2 regions of the Pseudoalteromonas sp. 2CM32C genome follow, and region 1 is predicted to be linked to the other one. Evidence: predicted binding sites of a transcription regulator. Region 1 holds the regulator's gene; the other holds the start of a gene.
What was found. The regulator LexA, encoded in region 1, represses DNA repair genes until DNA is damaged. The targets are predictions, from matches to a motif close to TACTGTATNNNNATACAGTA.
Positions count from the first base shown of each region.

Region 2: a site for LexA is predicted at 6,362-6,381, ahead of MTF67_RS08040 (YebG family protein). Genes of this name have one in related genera too.

Region 1 covers NZ_JALNTI010000011.1:86,572-94,149, reverse strand. Annotated here, with positions in the region: gene MTF67_RS16480 (S41 family peptidase) at 1-1,225, opposite strand, end outside; gene MTF67_RS16475 (endonuclease) at 1,372-2,031, opposite strand; gene MTF67_RS16470 (hypothetical protein) at 2,088-2,786, opposite strand; gene MTF67_RS16465 (hypothetical protein) at 3,033-3,413, shown strand; gene MTF67_RS16460 (hotdog fold thioesterase) at 3,415-3,858, opposite strand; gene lexA (transcriptional repressor LexA) at 4,035-4,652, shown strand; gene coxB (cytochrome c oxidase subunit II) at 5,068-6,210, shown strand; gene ctaD (cytochrome c oxidase subunit I) at 6,210-7,578, shown strand, end outside.
Region 2 covers NZ_JALNTI010000003.1:232,576-240,153, forward strand. Annotated here, with positions in the region: gene MTF67_RS08010 (DsbE family thiol:disulfide interchange protein) at 1-372, shown strand, start outside; gene MTF67_RS08015 (cytochrome c-type biogenesis protein) at 372-833, shown strand; gene ccmI (c-type cytochrome biogenesis protein CcmI) at 834-2,084, shown strand; gene MTF67_RS08025 (VacJ family lipoprotein) at 2,094-2,825, shown strand; gene MTF67_RS08030 (HDOD domain-containing protein) at 2,889-4,112, opposite strand; gene putP (sodium/proline symporter PutP) at 4,445-5,923, shown strand; gene MTF67_RS08040 (YebG family protein) at 5,995-6,309, opposite strand; gene MTF67_RS08045 (ComEA family DNA-binding protein) at 6,627-6,923, shown strand; gene MTF67_RS08050 (DUF6170 family protein) at 6,934-7,236, opposite strand; gene dsbB (disulfide bond formation protein DsbB) at 7,242-7,578, opposite strand, start outside.

The sequences.
Region 1 (7,578 bases):
CACAGGTTGTGTCGCCAATAAGTACCACCTCTGCATCTATTCCCTTTAAGCCATTAATAAATGCTTCAGAGGCTGAACAGGTACCTGATGTACTTAGTACATACACTTTAGATAAGTTCAAATCAGGTAATTTATCGCCAGTACTAAAAAACGTTGAGTAATCTATTTCTTCGTCAATAAACGGAAATGGAGAATCGACAGGCTGTTTATCATTTTGTTGTGTTTGATAGTAAAAGCGGTTTTGTACATTGGCACTTCCTGCCACCATATACGCTAGCTGCGCAGACAGCGCTAATAAACCACCGCCGTTGTATCTAAAATCAATAACGAGTTCGTCTACGTTATCGGTTCTAAATTTATTTACTGCATCAATTAGGCCCTCTTGGGCAATACCTATATGACTATTAAACTGCATATAACCAACGCGCGTGTTATTGCTTGTTACAATCGTTTTTACATTTTGAACAGGCGTTTGCTCAATGTTACCCGCTGTGACGTTAAATGTTTTTTCCGTGCCGTCGTTACTGCGAACAACAATTGTATGCGAATCACTGTTGGTTGGGCTAAATAAGCCTTCGTTTAAAGTATCAATCCCGGCTTGGGTATTGGTATTAATACTTACGCCATCCACTTCAAGTACGGTATCGCCTCGTTGAAAGCCAATTTGGCTTGCTGGTGAGTCATCTTCAAGGTAAGCAACACGTAAAATTCTATCGGCTGAATCACCAATAAATGCCCAGTTAATACCATAACCAGAGGTAACGCCCGATTGTGCTTCTTGGAAGTAATCTTCAGAGGGTTCTGAAAAATGAAAGTTATCTTTTTTAGCGCCTGAATCGGTTAGCTCTTCGGTTTTTAGTTGAGCAAAATAGTCAGCGACAGTATCAAACGATTCAGGGTCGTTATCGGCTATTTCGTCATACCACAGGTATGTTTCGTCGCTCCATGAGCGAAGCCATAGTTTTTCGTATAAGGCTGAGCCAGCTTGGTCAGGGTAAGGCTCATTATTATTAAACGGGTCGTTACCTGTACGCGGTGTTTCACAAAAGTTTTTAAGTTCGTCTGAAGGTTCAAATACACCGGCAGTCCATGTCGGTGTGCTACTTGTAGGTGGCGTGACAGGCGCTGGTGTAGTATTGCTACCTCCGCCTCCACCACAACCTGTTAAAGCAAAAACTGAGAGCGCGCTAATAATTGCAAGCGATAGAGTGTTGTTTTTAAACATATTCGGTACTTCCTGTAAATAAGTTGTTTAAAATACTACAACACCTGATTATTTATTCAACGTTTTGCTTTTTCTTTATGTAAATAATTGTGTCATTTTTTATTGGTAAAGCAGTATTTTAAGTTCGCTTATTAGCGGGAATATCATTACATTTTTTGTATAGTGCTTTTTAGTGCTAGGTCTTGCTTTTGCCACGCATTAAAAAGTTTTTGTTGTTGTTTTGAAATTTTTAAACCATAGGTTTTTTGCATGTAAGCATAGGCGTCGGCAATTTTTTTACGGGCATAAAATGGTGGCTCAACAACACGTTGCTTAAAGTTTACTTTTACATCGCATTGGCCGTATTGAGTCGCGGCTCCACCTAGCATGCCAAAACGATAATTAGAGCGGTCAGCATTTATTTCGCCAATTGCGGGGGCTAAGTTATTTATATCAGCTTCCATTTTTCGAAATTTTTCGCTGACTTTACGGCAGTTTTTCCGCCCACCATTTTGCCAACATTGTAGTTGATGCCCAAACTCCCATGCCGATACAATATGCTCCCATTCAATACGTAAAGCGCGCTGGTTTACTTTGCCTGAGCGGGTAAATGTATTACGAGGTACATAGCCACAACCCGTTGGATCTGGCACTAGTTTTTTACCTTGTTTTTTAATATCACAACCGCAATACAGGCTTTTTGCATTGTGCGGTAGCGTTTTTATTAAGTGCTTTTTAGCAGTAGAGAAGCGAGTAAAGTCTTTACTTGATACCGAAAAACAGACACAGCAAGCCAGTAAGGCCAAAATCAATCGGGTCATATCCATCACATACGTGAACTACAGGAGCCCCTAGTTTACTGGTTCAACAGGCAAACATAAACTTATTTAAATCTGCGTTTAATCCTTATGTTTTGCAATAGCAGTAAAAAGCCAGTTAAACAAAAAAGCACACTGGATGCAGCAAAGCTAATTAATAGAGGATTGTTAAAGTTTTCACGTTCATCGTAATCCATAATATGCAGCATCCAAAAAAAGTCGAAAATTCGCCACAGTGTGCTGCGCACAGTAATCACTTTGCCTGTATCTGATGACAAATAGAGGGTGGTATTAAATGTATCGTTAAATTGTACTTTCCATACATCTTTTTTATAACCGCTTTCTCTTGGCCCTAAACCTAACAAAGTTGTACTTACTGGTTGAGCATCAATAAGTAAATGCGCGTGTGCATTAGCAATTATTTGCTGTTTGTTGGGGGCTTTGAATGGTTGCCCAGTCATGCCATTAAAACTTTGAGGGTTGCCTTCACTGGTTACAGTTATAAGTGGGGTAGATAAAAAATGTGCAAAGGTTATTTTAGTCGGATTAGTTACTTGTGAAACAATATTATCAATTGATGCCACGTAATCGCTGCTTTTAAAGGGGTTAACTAGGGTGCGTGTTGCTAGGTGTTTACCATGTACTTTTTCAAGCGGGATGGCGCTCATAACCAAACCGCCAAGCAACCAAGCTAGTATTTGTATTCCTAATAAATAGCCCAACCATTTATGAAGTTTACGTGCTGGTTTAAAAATTTTTTTCATGTGTGTTTATCTTATTATTTTTACAAGACATTTTACGCGATGGTTGAGCAAGGTGAGTGCGACAAAATGTCGCACTAGTGCATTAAAATAGCGTTTCAGCACAATAGCGCCAATTGTAAGCAGCAATAGCACTCTAAAATAAGAGTATTACCATATAAAACGTCTATTTATAGGGTGTTGATTTGGTATAAAGGTAAAACTGCGTTAAAGTTTGCATGGTAACCATTAGAGGATAAATACGAGACAATGTCGGAAATTCAATTTTTAAATGTAGATCTAGAGCTTGAGTCAAAACAAGATATTAGTGTGCTGGTGGCCGACCTAAAAAAAGTCGCAACGATTTTACATTATGACAAAGACGAATACCGTCAATTAGCACGTATTGAGGTAGCTGGCGATGTAAAATCACCAGACAAAGCAATAAACCATATATGTGAGCTTATTGAGTCATGTTCACGCAATGCATTAAAGCAATGGTTAAGCTGCTCACGTAGAACGTTTGATATAGGGTTTGAGTCAGGCACGTCGCCAAAGTGTTTTAATCAAGCTTTACATGCAGATACACTACTGCGTATATCTGCTATTGGCGCGGGTATGGAAATAACAATTTACCCTCTCGAAAAATAACTTACGCCTTTCGCTCAACAACGGCTGCGGTCATTTTTGATACGCAGCACAGCTCGTTGCGGCTGTTTGTGATTTTTATTTCCCAAACAGAGCTTCGTTTTCCAATATGAAATGCGCGTGCTGTTGCCGTTAATGCACCATTGCGAGAAGCCTTTAAATAGCTTGCACTTATTTCTTGCCCAACACAGTAAAACTTTGTGAAATCAACCACAAAATTAGCAGCATAGCTCGCTACGGTTTCGGCGAGTACAACGTTTGCGCCGCCATGAACCATACCAATAGGGTTATGGTGTGCAGGGATTGCAGGCATAGTTGCTACTAAGTAATCGTCGCCTATCTCTGTTATTTCTATCCCCATGGTTTTCATTAGCGTCCCTTGGCCATTAATGCCTTCGTCCAATTGTTTACACAATGCTAATGTAATGGGTTGATGCCAAATACTCATATAGATTTCCTTAAATTTATTGTAGCAAGTTACTATTTTTATAGGCTATTTTAGAAAGCCTCTAAAATGTACACGTAAGGAAGTAATTTAGCTATTTGAACGGATAATTTAAATTTGCGATTTTTATTTAACTGTATATACTCACAGTTAAATGTACTGTATGGAAAACCAGTTGTATGCGCCCATTAACTAAACGCCAAGCTCAAATACTCGAATTAATTAAAGTGTTTATTAAAGACACTGGTATGCCGCCTACACGTGCCGAAATAGCACAAACGTTAGGGTTTAAAAGTGCAAATGCCGCTGAGGAACATTTAAAAGCCCTTGCCAAAAAAGGGGTGATTAAAATGAAACCTGGCGCAAGCCGTGGAATCCAACTTGTTGAAGAAGAGGAGCCAGAACAATTAGGTTTACCGCTTATTGGCCGAGTTGCGGCAGGTTCCCCTATTTTGGCGCAAGAACATGTTGAAAGCCACTGTAAAATTGACCCATTAATGTTTAAACCAGCTGCCGACTTTTTACTGCGCGTAAACGGTATGAGTATGAAAGATATAGGCATTATGGATGGCGATTTACTTGCTGTGCATAAAACACAAGTGGCTGAAAATGGTCAAGTTGTGGTTGCCCGTGTTGATGACGATGTAACCGTAAAACGCATTGAAAAGGCGGGTCGCCAGGTGTTGCTTCATGCTGAAAATGACGAGTTTGCACCAATTAAGGTCGATCTTGAAACTGAGTCGTTCAACATTGAAGGCTTGGCAGTGGGTGTAATTCGTAACGCGGACTGGATGTAGTTTTTCTTATTTTATAAAAAGCGCACTTTTTTGGTGCGCTTTTTTAATTTTTAAAATTTTGTTTGTTTTTTATTCACACTCTTTCATTTCATCCTTAGCCCTTACCACCTCTCGACTTGAGCTATTTCTCTCTACGTTCAACTAAATCAACTCTCTACTTTTTATATATTTATTGTTTGTTTTTAATACAAAAAACTTGCATGGTGGTTAAATATTAACTAATTGTTAATAAGCTGACGCTGGCAATACTCATCGCTTTTAAGTTTTGAGCACACACAATAAACTTTTGCTAGCGCAGTGAATGCCAATTTTTATAAATAAAACGGCATTAATAAAAAAATAAAAATAACGAATTGGCGTTTAAGCCGTATGCCTCTTCGCTTTGCACTAGCAACAGCATCAAAGGAGTCGTCACATGGGTAAACTTAGTTGTACCTTGTGGCTTATATTGTGTGTTTTTCCGCAGTTAGCCTTGGCAAATAGCCAATTTAATATGCGTAAGGGCGTTACAGATATAAGTGAAAATGTTTACGAATTACACATGACCATATTTTTTATATGTTGTGTGATTGGGATAATAGTGTTTGCCATTATGCTTTGGGCACTCATTCATCATCGCAAATCTAAAGGAGCGGTTCCCGCTCAATTCCACGAAAGCACCAAAGTAGAAATTCTTTGGACCGCCATTCCATTTGTTATTTTAATTGCAATGGCAGTGCCAGCTACAAAAACCTTAATCGCTATGGAAGATGCCAGTAAAGCCGACTTAACAATTAAAGTTACAGGTTCACAGTGGAAATGGCATTATGAATATATGGGAGAAGATGTAGAGTTTTACTCAATGCTTGCAACTCCTCAGGATGAAATAACTAATTTAGCTGATAAAAACCCAAATTATTTACTTGAGGTAGACAAACCCCTCGTACTGCCAATTAATCAAAAAATTCGTTTTTTAATGACCTCAGATGATGTTATCCACTCTTGGTGGGTACCAGACTTTGCCGTTAAAAAAGACGCCAACCCAGGCTTTATTAACGAAACATGGACCAACATAAACGAAGAAGGCATTTACCGGGGTCAGTGTGCCGAGCTGTGCGGTAAGGATCACGGGTTTATGCCCGTTGTGGTAGAGGCCAAATCTGAGGCTGACTTTAAAGTATGGTTGGCCGATGCTAAACAAGCTAAGCAACAAGCAGCTTTAGCTGATGCCGCTTTACTTGATCAAACATTACCTAAAGAAGAGCTAATGGAGCTGGGCGCTCAAGTATACATGGCAAGTTGTGCAGCATGTCATCAACCTACAGGGTTAGGGCTACCGGGCGTATTTCCGGCTCTAAAAGGCAGCCCAATTGTACTTGGCGATATCAAAGGTCATATAGACATACTTATCCATGGGAGCCCAGGTACGGCAATGCAATCATTTGCCAAGCAGTTATCTATAAAACAATTGGCTGCGGTTATTACTTACAAGCGAAATGCATGGGGTAACGATACCGGTGATGTTATTCAGCCTAGTGAGATTCAAGCAGCACTTGATGCCGACGTGGAGGCTAACTAATGAGTAGCATAGCAGAACAACCAAACGCCAATGAAGCGCATCATGCTCATCATCCAGCTAAAGGCTTTAAGCGCTGGCTTTATACAACAAATCATAAAGATATTGGCAGTTTATATTTAATATTTTCGTTGACCATGTTTTTAATTGGTGGCGCCATGGCTATGGTGATCAGGGCCGAATTATTTCAGCCAGGGTTGCAGTTGGTCGATCCCCACTTTTTTAATCAAATGACTACAGTTCACGGTTTAATAATGGTGTTTGGCGCCGTTATGCCTGCCTTTACGGGATTAGCCAATTGGATGATACCGTTAATGATAGGTGCGCCAGATATGGCATTACCTAGAATGAATAACTGGAGCTTTTGGATCTTACCTTTCGCATTTTTAATTTTGCTTGCTTCTTTATTTATGCCTGGAGGAGGTCCTGCTTTTGGCTGGACCTTCTATGCTCCGCTTTCAACCACATACAGTAACGACAATACTGCCTTGTTTGTATTTGCGGTGCACATAATGGGTATTAGCTCAATTATGGGTGCTATTAATGTGGTTGTGACTATAGTTAATTTGCGTGCACCTGGGATGACGTGGATGAAACTCCCCTTGTTTGTATGGACATGGCTAATAACGGCATTTTTACTCATTGCTGTTATGCCCGTTTTGGCAGGGGCGGTGACCATGGTTTTAACCGATAAATATTTTGCGACTAGCTTTTTTGATGCTGCCGGCGGTGGCGATCCGGTGATGTTCCAGCATATATTTTGGTTTTTTGGTCACCCCGAAGTTTACATCATGATTTTGCCAGCCTTTGGTATCATTTCAACCATAGTGCCCACTTTCTCGCGTAAAAAGCTATTTGGCTATGCATCTATGGTTTATGCCACGTCATCTATAGCATTGCTAAGCTTTATTGTGTGGGCGCATCACATGTTTACCACCGGTATGCCGGTAGCTGCAGAGCTATTTTTTATGTACTCCACAATGCTGATATCGGTACCTACCGGCGTAAAAGTATTTAATTGGGTAGCTACCATGTGGCGCGGTTCTATTAGCTTTGAAGTCCCTATGATGTTCAGTATTGCTTTTATAGTGCTGTTCACATTAGGTGGTTTTTCAGGGTTGATGCTTGCTATTACTCCCGCTGATTTTCAATACCACGACACTTATTTTGTAGTGGCTCATTTTCATTATGTGTTAGTGACAGGGGCGGTATTTTCAATCATGGCCGGTGCTTATTACTGGCTGCCAAAATGGACTGGCAATATGTTTAATATCACGCTGGCTAAGTGGCATTTTTGGTTGTCGTTAGTCAGTGTAAATGTGCTGTTTTTTCCAATGCATTTTGTGGGTTTGGCTGGTATGCCTCGTCGTA
Region 2 (7,578 bases), on a different contig from region 1:
TTACTAAATGTATGGGGCACTTGGTGCCCAACCTGTTTAGCTGAGCTGGGCTACTTAACAAAGCTGCGAGAGCAAGGCGTTAAAATTATCGGCTTGTATTATGTGCAAGGTTACGACGCCGACTTTGATGGTCCGTTTGACATGCAAGCACTACGTACTGAAGTACAAGATATGCTTAAGCGTGCGGGTAACCCTTATCAGTTTAATATTTTGGATTTACATCGAACGCTGTCGTTAGATTTGGGTGTGTCGGGCGCGCCAGAAACATTTTTAATCGATAAAAACGGCACTATTTTGCTACACCATACTGGTGATATTAATCCGCGAGTATGGCGTTCTAAATTTGCACCTATGATGCAGGAGCTAAAATAATGAAGTGGCTATTGTTTTCACTCAGCCTTTTACTGACTACGAGTGCATTAGCGCAAACTGATCGCTACGTATTTGATACCGACGAGCAAGCGGTTCGTTTTGAAGAGCTTACAAAAGAACTTCGTTGCCCTAAGTGTCAAAATCAAAACATTGCTGATTCAGACGCTATTGTTGCCAAAGACCTACGCGAAAGAGTGGTAGAGCTAGTTAAAGAAGGCAACACAAAAGATGAAGTTATTGACTACATGATTGACCGCTATGGTTACTTTGTTCATTACGACCCACCTGTGACCCCTGCAACACTAGTACTTTGGGTATTGCCGGTATTAATTGTTATTGTTGGGTTTGGTTTTATTGTAATTCGTCAGCGTAAAGCGTCTGTAAAGCAGACTTGGAGCAACCAAGATGAAGTACTTTTAAATAAGCTAATTGAACAAAATAAACGTCAGGAGCAAAGTTAAATGATTTTAATGTGGGCGTGTTTTGCTTTACTCACACTGATTGCACTGGCGTTTGTTATGCTGCCTTTTTTACAAAAAGAGCGTGTTAAAACAATTACTCACAACGCAAATGCCGAGCTTATAAGTATTTACGAACAACGTTTGGTTGATTTAAAAACCGATTTAGATAATCAACGTATAGATGATGCTAACTATTCTGAATCGATAGTTGAACTAAAACGCCGTTTGCTTAATGAGCTTTCTCCAGAAAAGTCATTAATTAGCAAAGGTAACAACCGTATTTTTGCCCTGACAGGGGGCGCATTTGTTATTGCACTAAGCGGTATTTTTTATAGTTTAACGGGTAGTCAACAGCAAATTTCAGCATGGCACGATGCCATGGATAACCTGACCGAATACGGTGAGCGCGCTGTGATGCAAAAAGGCGAGCAGCTTACTCAAAACGAGCTACAAGCATTTGCACTGGCGTTACGCACCAAGTTAAGCCGTTCAGGCGATGATGAAATGGCATGGATGTTACTTGGTCGTGTTGCCATGTCACTGAATGAATTTGATATGGCTCAGCAATCATTTGATAAAGCACTGCGCATGAACCCTGATAATAAACAGGTGTTAATAAGTTACAGCCAAATTTTGCTACTTGAAGGCAGCGAAGCGAATATGACGCGTGCAGCGGGTATGTTGTCTAAAGTGTTAAACGCAGAACCGACAAACTTAGATGCTATTTCGTTATTAGCGCTCATTGCTTACGAGCGAAAAGACTGGCCTCAAGCTAAAGCCGCCTTTGAAGTATTGCTAGCCAGTATGGAAAAAAATGATTCTCGCTATGGTTTAATATCTCAGCGTATTGCAGATATTGAACTGCAAATGCAAAGCGAAGGCTCGGTAATGCCAGTAACTAAAGCCAACAGCATTGCTGTTACCGTTAATGTTGCCAGTGAGCTTATAAATAAACTGCCTGAAAAGGGGACTTTATTTGTATTTGCAAAAGCGGCAAATGGTTCGCCAATGCCGATTGCTGCTGTAAAACTCACTTCATATTCATTCCCTGTTACAGTTGAGTTAAACGATAGCACTGCCATGGTTGAAGGTATGAACTTATCTAGCGCAGAAGATATTATTATATCGGCGCGTATTTCGCTTGATGACTCTGTTATGCCAAGTTCAGGTGAATTAGAAGGGCATTCTGGCTCATTAAAGCGTGAAAGTGTAAGTGAATACCAACTTAAAATAGATACATTAATACCTTAAGGACGAAAAATGTTAAGACAAAGTTTAGCTTTTTTAAGCTTTTTGATACTGGCCGGTTGTGCGCAAGTACCAGAAAGCAAAGTTGATGAAAGAGATCCACTGCAAAGTATTAACCGTCCGTTGTATGACTTTAATATGGATGTTTTAGACGCTTACATACTTCGCCCAGCAGCGGTTGGTTATGTTGCCGTGACTCCTGTGCCTGTGCGTCAAAGCATTGTTCACTTTACGGATAACCTAACTGCACCGGTTGATATGGTAAATGCTGGGCTACAGGGTAAACCGGGTAACGCAAGTGTAAGCCTTGCGCGCTTTTTAGTGAATTCTACCGTGGGCATTTTTGGTATTTTTGATGTAGCTAGCTCGCTTGGTTTAAATCGAGTAGATGAAGATTTTGGCCAAACAATGGGTGTGTGGGGCATTGGTGATGGTGCATACTTAATGCTACCTGCAATGGGGCCTACTACAGCAAGAAACTTAACCGGTGACGTAGTAGACAACTTTGTTCTGCCTGAAATTGCCTTAACTACGCCACAAACGGTGCTAGTATTTGCGTTAAAAGCGGTAGAAGCGCGTGCTTCATTAATGGCGCAAGAAGGACTTTTAAATGACTCACTTGACCCGTATTTATTTGTAAAAGATATTTATTTTCAGCGTCAGTTATTCGAACTTTACGATGGCAACCCGCCAATTAAAGAAGAGCCTGCCGACTTTGATGAAGACTTTTTAGAAAGTTTATAAGCCAAATCAAAATAAAAACGCCAGCTTAATGCTGGCGTTTTTTATAATATTGCTTAGCAAGTATTAGGTATTAACCATCAAGCTCATTTGCTCGTTCACCCAACTAAGTGCCTCGTGATACGCATCAGGTACTTTATCGGCAATATTAAGTGCTGTTGAAATGTCGTTTGCTTGTGACCAATCAGCCTTTTCGTAATGTTTAACAAGGTTTAAGTATTGCGCTAATAACCCCTCGTTATCTAACAAAGCTGCCTTAATATCGTTAGATAAAGGAAGCTTTTGCATCACACTTTGCATACTTTCATCTAAAATGGCATCCATTAACGACATCATACCGGTTAAAAATGCCATGCCGGTGTCTTTCATTTGGCCATGTGAAATAGCTAACAGCTCACAAAAGCGAGCGCGTGTAAGTGATAGCCTAATTAACTCTACCGGTTTATCAGCCGATACTTGTGCAGCAAATAACAAAGAGAGAAGTTTTTTGATCTCTTGAGCACCTAAAACAATAAGTGCTTGTTTTATTGTGCTTATTTCAGCTCGTCGTGTAAAGGCTGCTGAGTTTGAGTATCTGAGCAGTTTGTAAGATAGGTTTACGTCGCGCTCAAATACATCGGTGATTTTTTTTAGGTCCATCTCTACGCTTGACGTTTGGTAAAGTAATTCTGCAAGTGCCATTTCTGATGGTGGTAACGCTTTACTTTGTACCATTTCTGGTTTTGAAAAGAAAAACCCTTGAAAATAATCAAAGCCAAGCTCTAACGCTAAGCTATATGCTTCGTAGGTTTCTACTTTTTCAGCTAAAAGCTTTATATGAGGGTGCGCCTTTAGCTCTTTTATAATGGTTTTTATTGTTGCTAAATCACACGTTAAAAAGTCGATTTTAATAATATCGATAAACGGATAAAAGTGGCGCCACACCGGCTGGTGAATGTAATCATCGAGCGCGATGGTGTAGCCTTTGTCTTTGAGGTTTTTAACAATCGCAAGTAAACGTTTACCCGGTTGAATTGTTTCAAGTATTTCTACAACAATGGTGTCTTTACCTAACAGGGTAGGGTAACCCTTAAGTAAGGTTTCTAGTGTAAAGTTAATATAAGCGGGTTTGTTATCGGTTAAGTCTTCTAAACCAAAGTTAAACTGACTGCCTTCAATTAAGCGTGTAGTTGCTTCGTCACCATCTATATTGGGAAATACATTATCTACGCCATCACGAAATAAAAGCTCATAACCAATAAGCTCTTTATCACGATTTAAAATAGGTTGGCGCGCAGCATAAAAATACATAAAAAAATCCGTGTCAGTCGAGTCAGTCGCTATTGTAATAATATATTAGAAAACATACAAAATAGCATGCTGTATATTTTACTAAATAATAAAATATCATTATTAAATAAAAGCGTTTGGCTATTTTTTTGCGTGTAAAAAAGTTTTTTTAGCAATTGTTTTCAACATGATTATTTTTAAACTAAGAAAATACAACAAATAGAGATTTTTGTTACAAGCATGATATAGTCCGAAGGAATGCTTTTATCCTAATAGTGACTTTATTATAAAATTTTAAGAGTCAATATTCGGATCAAAAGCCTGCTACTTTTAATTGTTTTATGGAGGCGAATTTGGAAACAGGAATGATCATTTCATTGTCACTATATTTTGTTGTTATGTTAGGTATTGGTTTATATGCCTATAAGCAGTCAACAAGTGATGTTTCTGGTTATATGCTGGGTGGTAGAAACTTGTCGCCAAGTGTTGCAGCACTCTCAGCGGGTGCTTCAGATATGAGTGGCTGGATTTTAATGGGGTTACCTGGCGCCATGTTTGTTACTGGCTTAAGTAGCACATGGATTGCATTTGGTTTAATTGCCGGTGCATGGTTAAACTACTTTTTAGTCGCGCCGCGTTTAAGGGTTTACACTGAAAAAGCGAATGACTCTATTACCATCCCTGATTACTTTTCTAACCGATTTAACGATAAATCAAATTTACTCCGTGTTGTGTCGGCTGTTGTAATTATTGTGTTCTTTACACTATATACCTCTTCAGGTGTTGTTGCCGGTGGTAAACTATTTGAGAGCTCATTTGGCTTAAGCTACGAAATGGGGCTATACATCACAACGGGTGTTGTTGTTTTGTATACACTCTTTGGCGGCTTTTTAGCGGTTAGCTTAACTGACTTCGTGCAAGGCTGTATTATGTTTATTGCACTTATTTTAGTACCCGCTGTAGCTTACTCTTTATTAGAACAACCACTGCAGTCAACCCTAAACAGTGTTAATCCAGACATGCTAAGTTGGATAGGCGCAGGGTCTGCGCTAGGTATTATTTCAGCAATGGCGTGGGGCTTGGGTTACTTTGGTCAACCACATATCATTGTTCGCTTTATGTCGGTGCGCAGTGTTAAAGATATGCCAACAGCACGTCGTATTGGTATGTCTTGGATGATTGTTGCTGCAATTGGTGCAGTAGGTACGGGTATTTTTGGTGCAGCATACACTTATGAAAATAATATAGTTGTGGATGATCCTGAAACTATATTCTTGATCCTGTCAGAGCTGTTGTTTCATCCACTTATTGCTGGCTTTTTACTTGCAGCAATATTAGCTGCAATAATGAGTACAATTTCATCTCAGCTATTAGTAAGCTCAAGCTCACTAACTGAAGATTTTTACAAAACATTTTTACGTAAAGAAGCCAGTGACGCAGAGCTTGTACTAGTAGGGCGCATTAGTGTGTCTATTGTTGCAATACTTGCTATTTACCTCGCATACGATAGAGACAGCTCTATTTTAGACTTAGTGAGTAATGCATGGGCTGGCTTTGGTGCTGCATTTGGCCCGCTTGTATTGTTTAGCCTTTACTGGAAACGAATGAACTTTGCGGGTGCGCTTTCAGGTATGGTTGTGGGTGCAGTTACTGTTTTACTATGGATTTACGGCCCATTCACAATCAACGGTGAAAGTTTAAGTAGCGTAATGTACGAAATTGTCCCAGGCTTTATACTTGCAAGTATTGCTATTGTAGTTGTAAGTTTAGCAACCAATGAGCCTAACTCAGATATAACAACGTTATTTGATGAAGTTGAAAAAGAGCTTTAATTAATATTCGTTTTTATAAAAGCTATAAAAAAGGGAGCAACTAAGTTGCTCCCTTTTTATTTGCAAAATGTTTAGCTTGCTTGTTTAGCGTTGTTATCGTCAATAGATGCAACGTTATCTGATTTTTTATTTTTACTTGCCGCTTTAGTAGTAGGCTCTTTGGCACCTTTAAGTACCGACATAAAGTCGTCTTTACTTTTTGCTATTTCTAACGCAAGCGATTCTATTTGTTGCTCACTCAATGGCACGTCTACTTTTTCTAGCATCAGCTCAAGTGATTCTGCTATGTCTAGCATTTTGTCATAGGCATCAGCTTCTTTCTTAGTAGTAAACGTCATACGCTCGACTCCGTTTCGTTCTACAACATATTTAACAACAACAGCCATGATTTCTCCTGCAAACTTGCTTGGCACTGTGGTTTATAAAAAACCATAAGATTACTGTTTTTATATACAGTAAAGGTTTGCAAGTCAATATGCAAGCGCAGAGTTGTAATTTTTAAGTGTCTTAAATTTGACAAAAAACGGTAACTTAACTTTATTTAATATATCACTTGGTTGTACCAGCTGCATTTTAAGGATTTCGGATAAAAGTGATAATGCATTTAGGTACTTCCAAAGTGGCTAGCCTCGCGTTTGTCATTTATGGTCTTCCCTAATAATTAAAATAAATATGTTCTAAAATGGACAATAAGGACGAATAAATGAAAATATTTAAACTTTTACTTATAGCAAGTTTGCTAAGTATCCTACCCATTACTACCTCTTACGCGCAATTACCTGAAGTGAGCAAATCTATGTCTCCCATCGAAGCGGTAAGTATTAATGATGCAGATGCAAAAATGTTGGCTAAACTTCCTGGAATTGGTAAAAAGAAAGCACAAGCAATAGTAAATTACCGAGATGAAAATGGTTCATTTACAAGCCTTGAGGACTTAGCCAAAGTGAAGGGGATTGGCAAAAAAGTAATGGGTAAGTTAGAAGGAAAAGTTAAACTTTAGCAAAAGGGCGCTAAGCGCCCTTTTCATGTTGTTGTAGTGCTTCGTTTAAGTTTTTTCTGGCAAAATTTATATCGACCGGAGCGGTTAATAACGGATAAAAAAGCCCACCGAGTATTAAAAAGGGAATGATTATCCAACCTTCAAAAAGTGTAAATATTAAAAATAACGGGCTTAATAGCAATATCTTTATAATACGCAGTAATACACGGTCGGTAGGTGACAGCATTGATAAAGACCGTGCTATAACAAGCTGTCTCTCGCGTATTTTTAAATGTTGCAACTGTTTAAGTTGACTAGAAAAAAAGGTAAACATAATTATTAAACCGTTCTTTTTAGTATTAAGCGACTACCTAATACAATAAAAAATGTTAGAGCAAATAGCCCAAAAATAATTTCCATCCAAGCCGGCATACTGAGCGATAAAAACTCCCAATCTATGTTACCGCAATCGCCAGTGGCTTCAAAAAAGCTCGGTATCCATTCATGCAGCGGCATAAACGATGGAAAGTTAGGCTCAAACTCGCAGCTAAACGCAAACGGATCTGTTGTCGTTTGCATATCTATGTGCTCACGGGCAATTAAATACCCCCAAATGCTCGATACTCCCCAAGCAATGTAAGCAACTATACGCATTATTTTACTTTGTGGATTAATT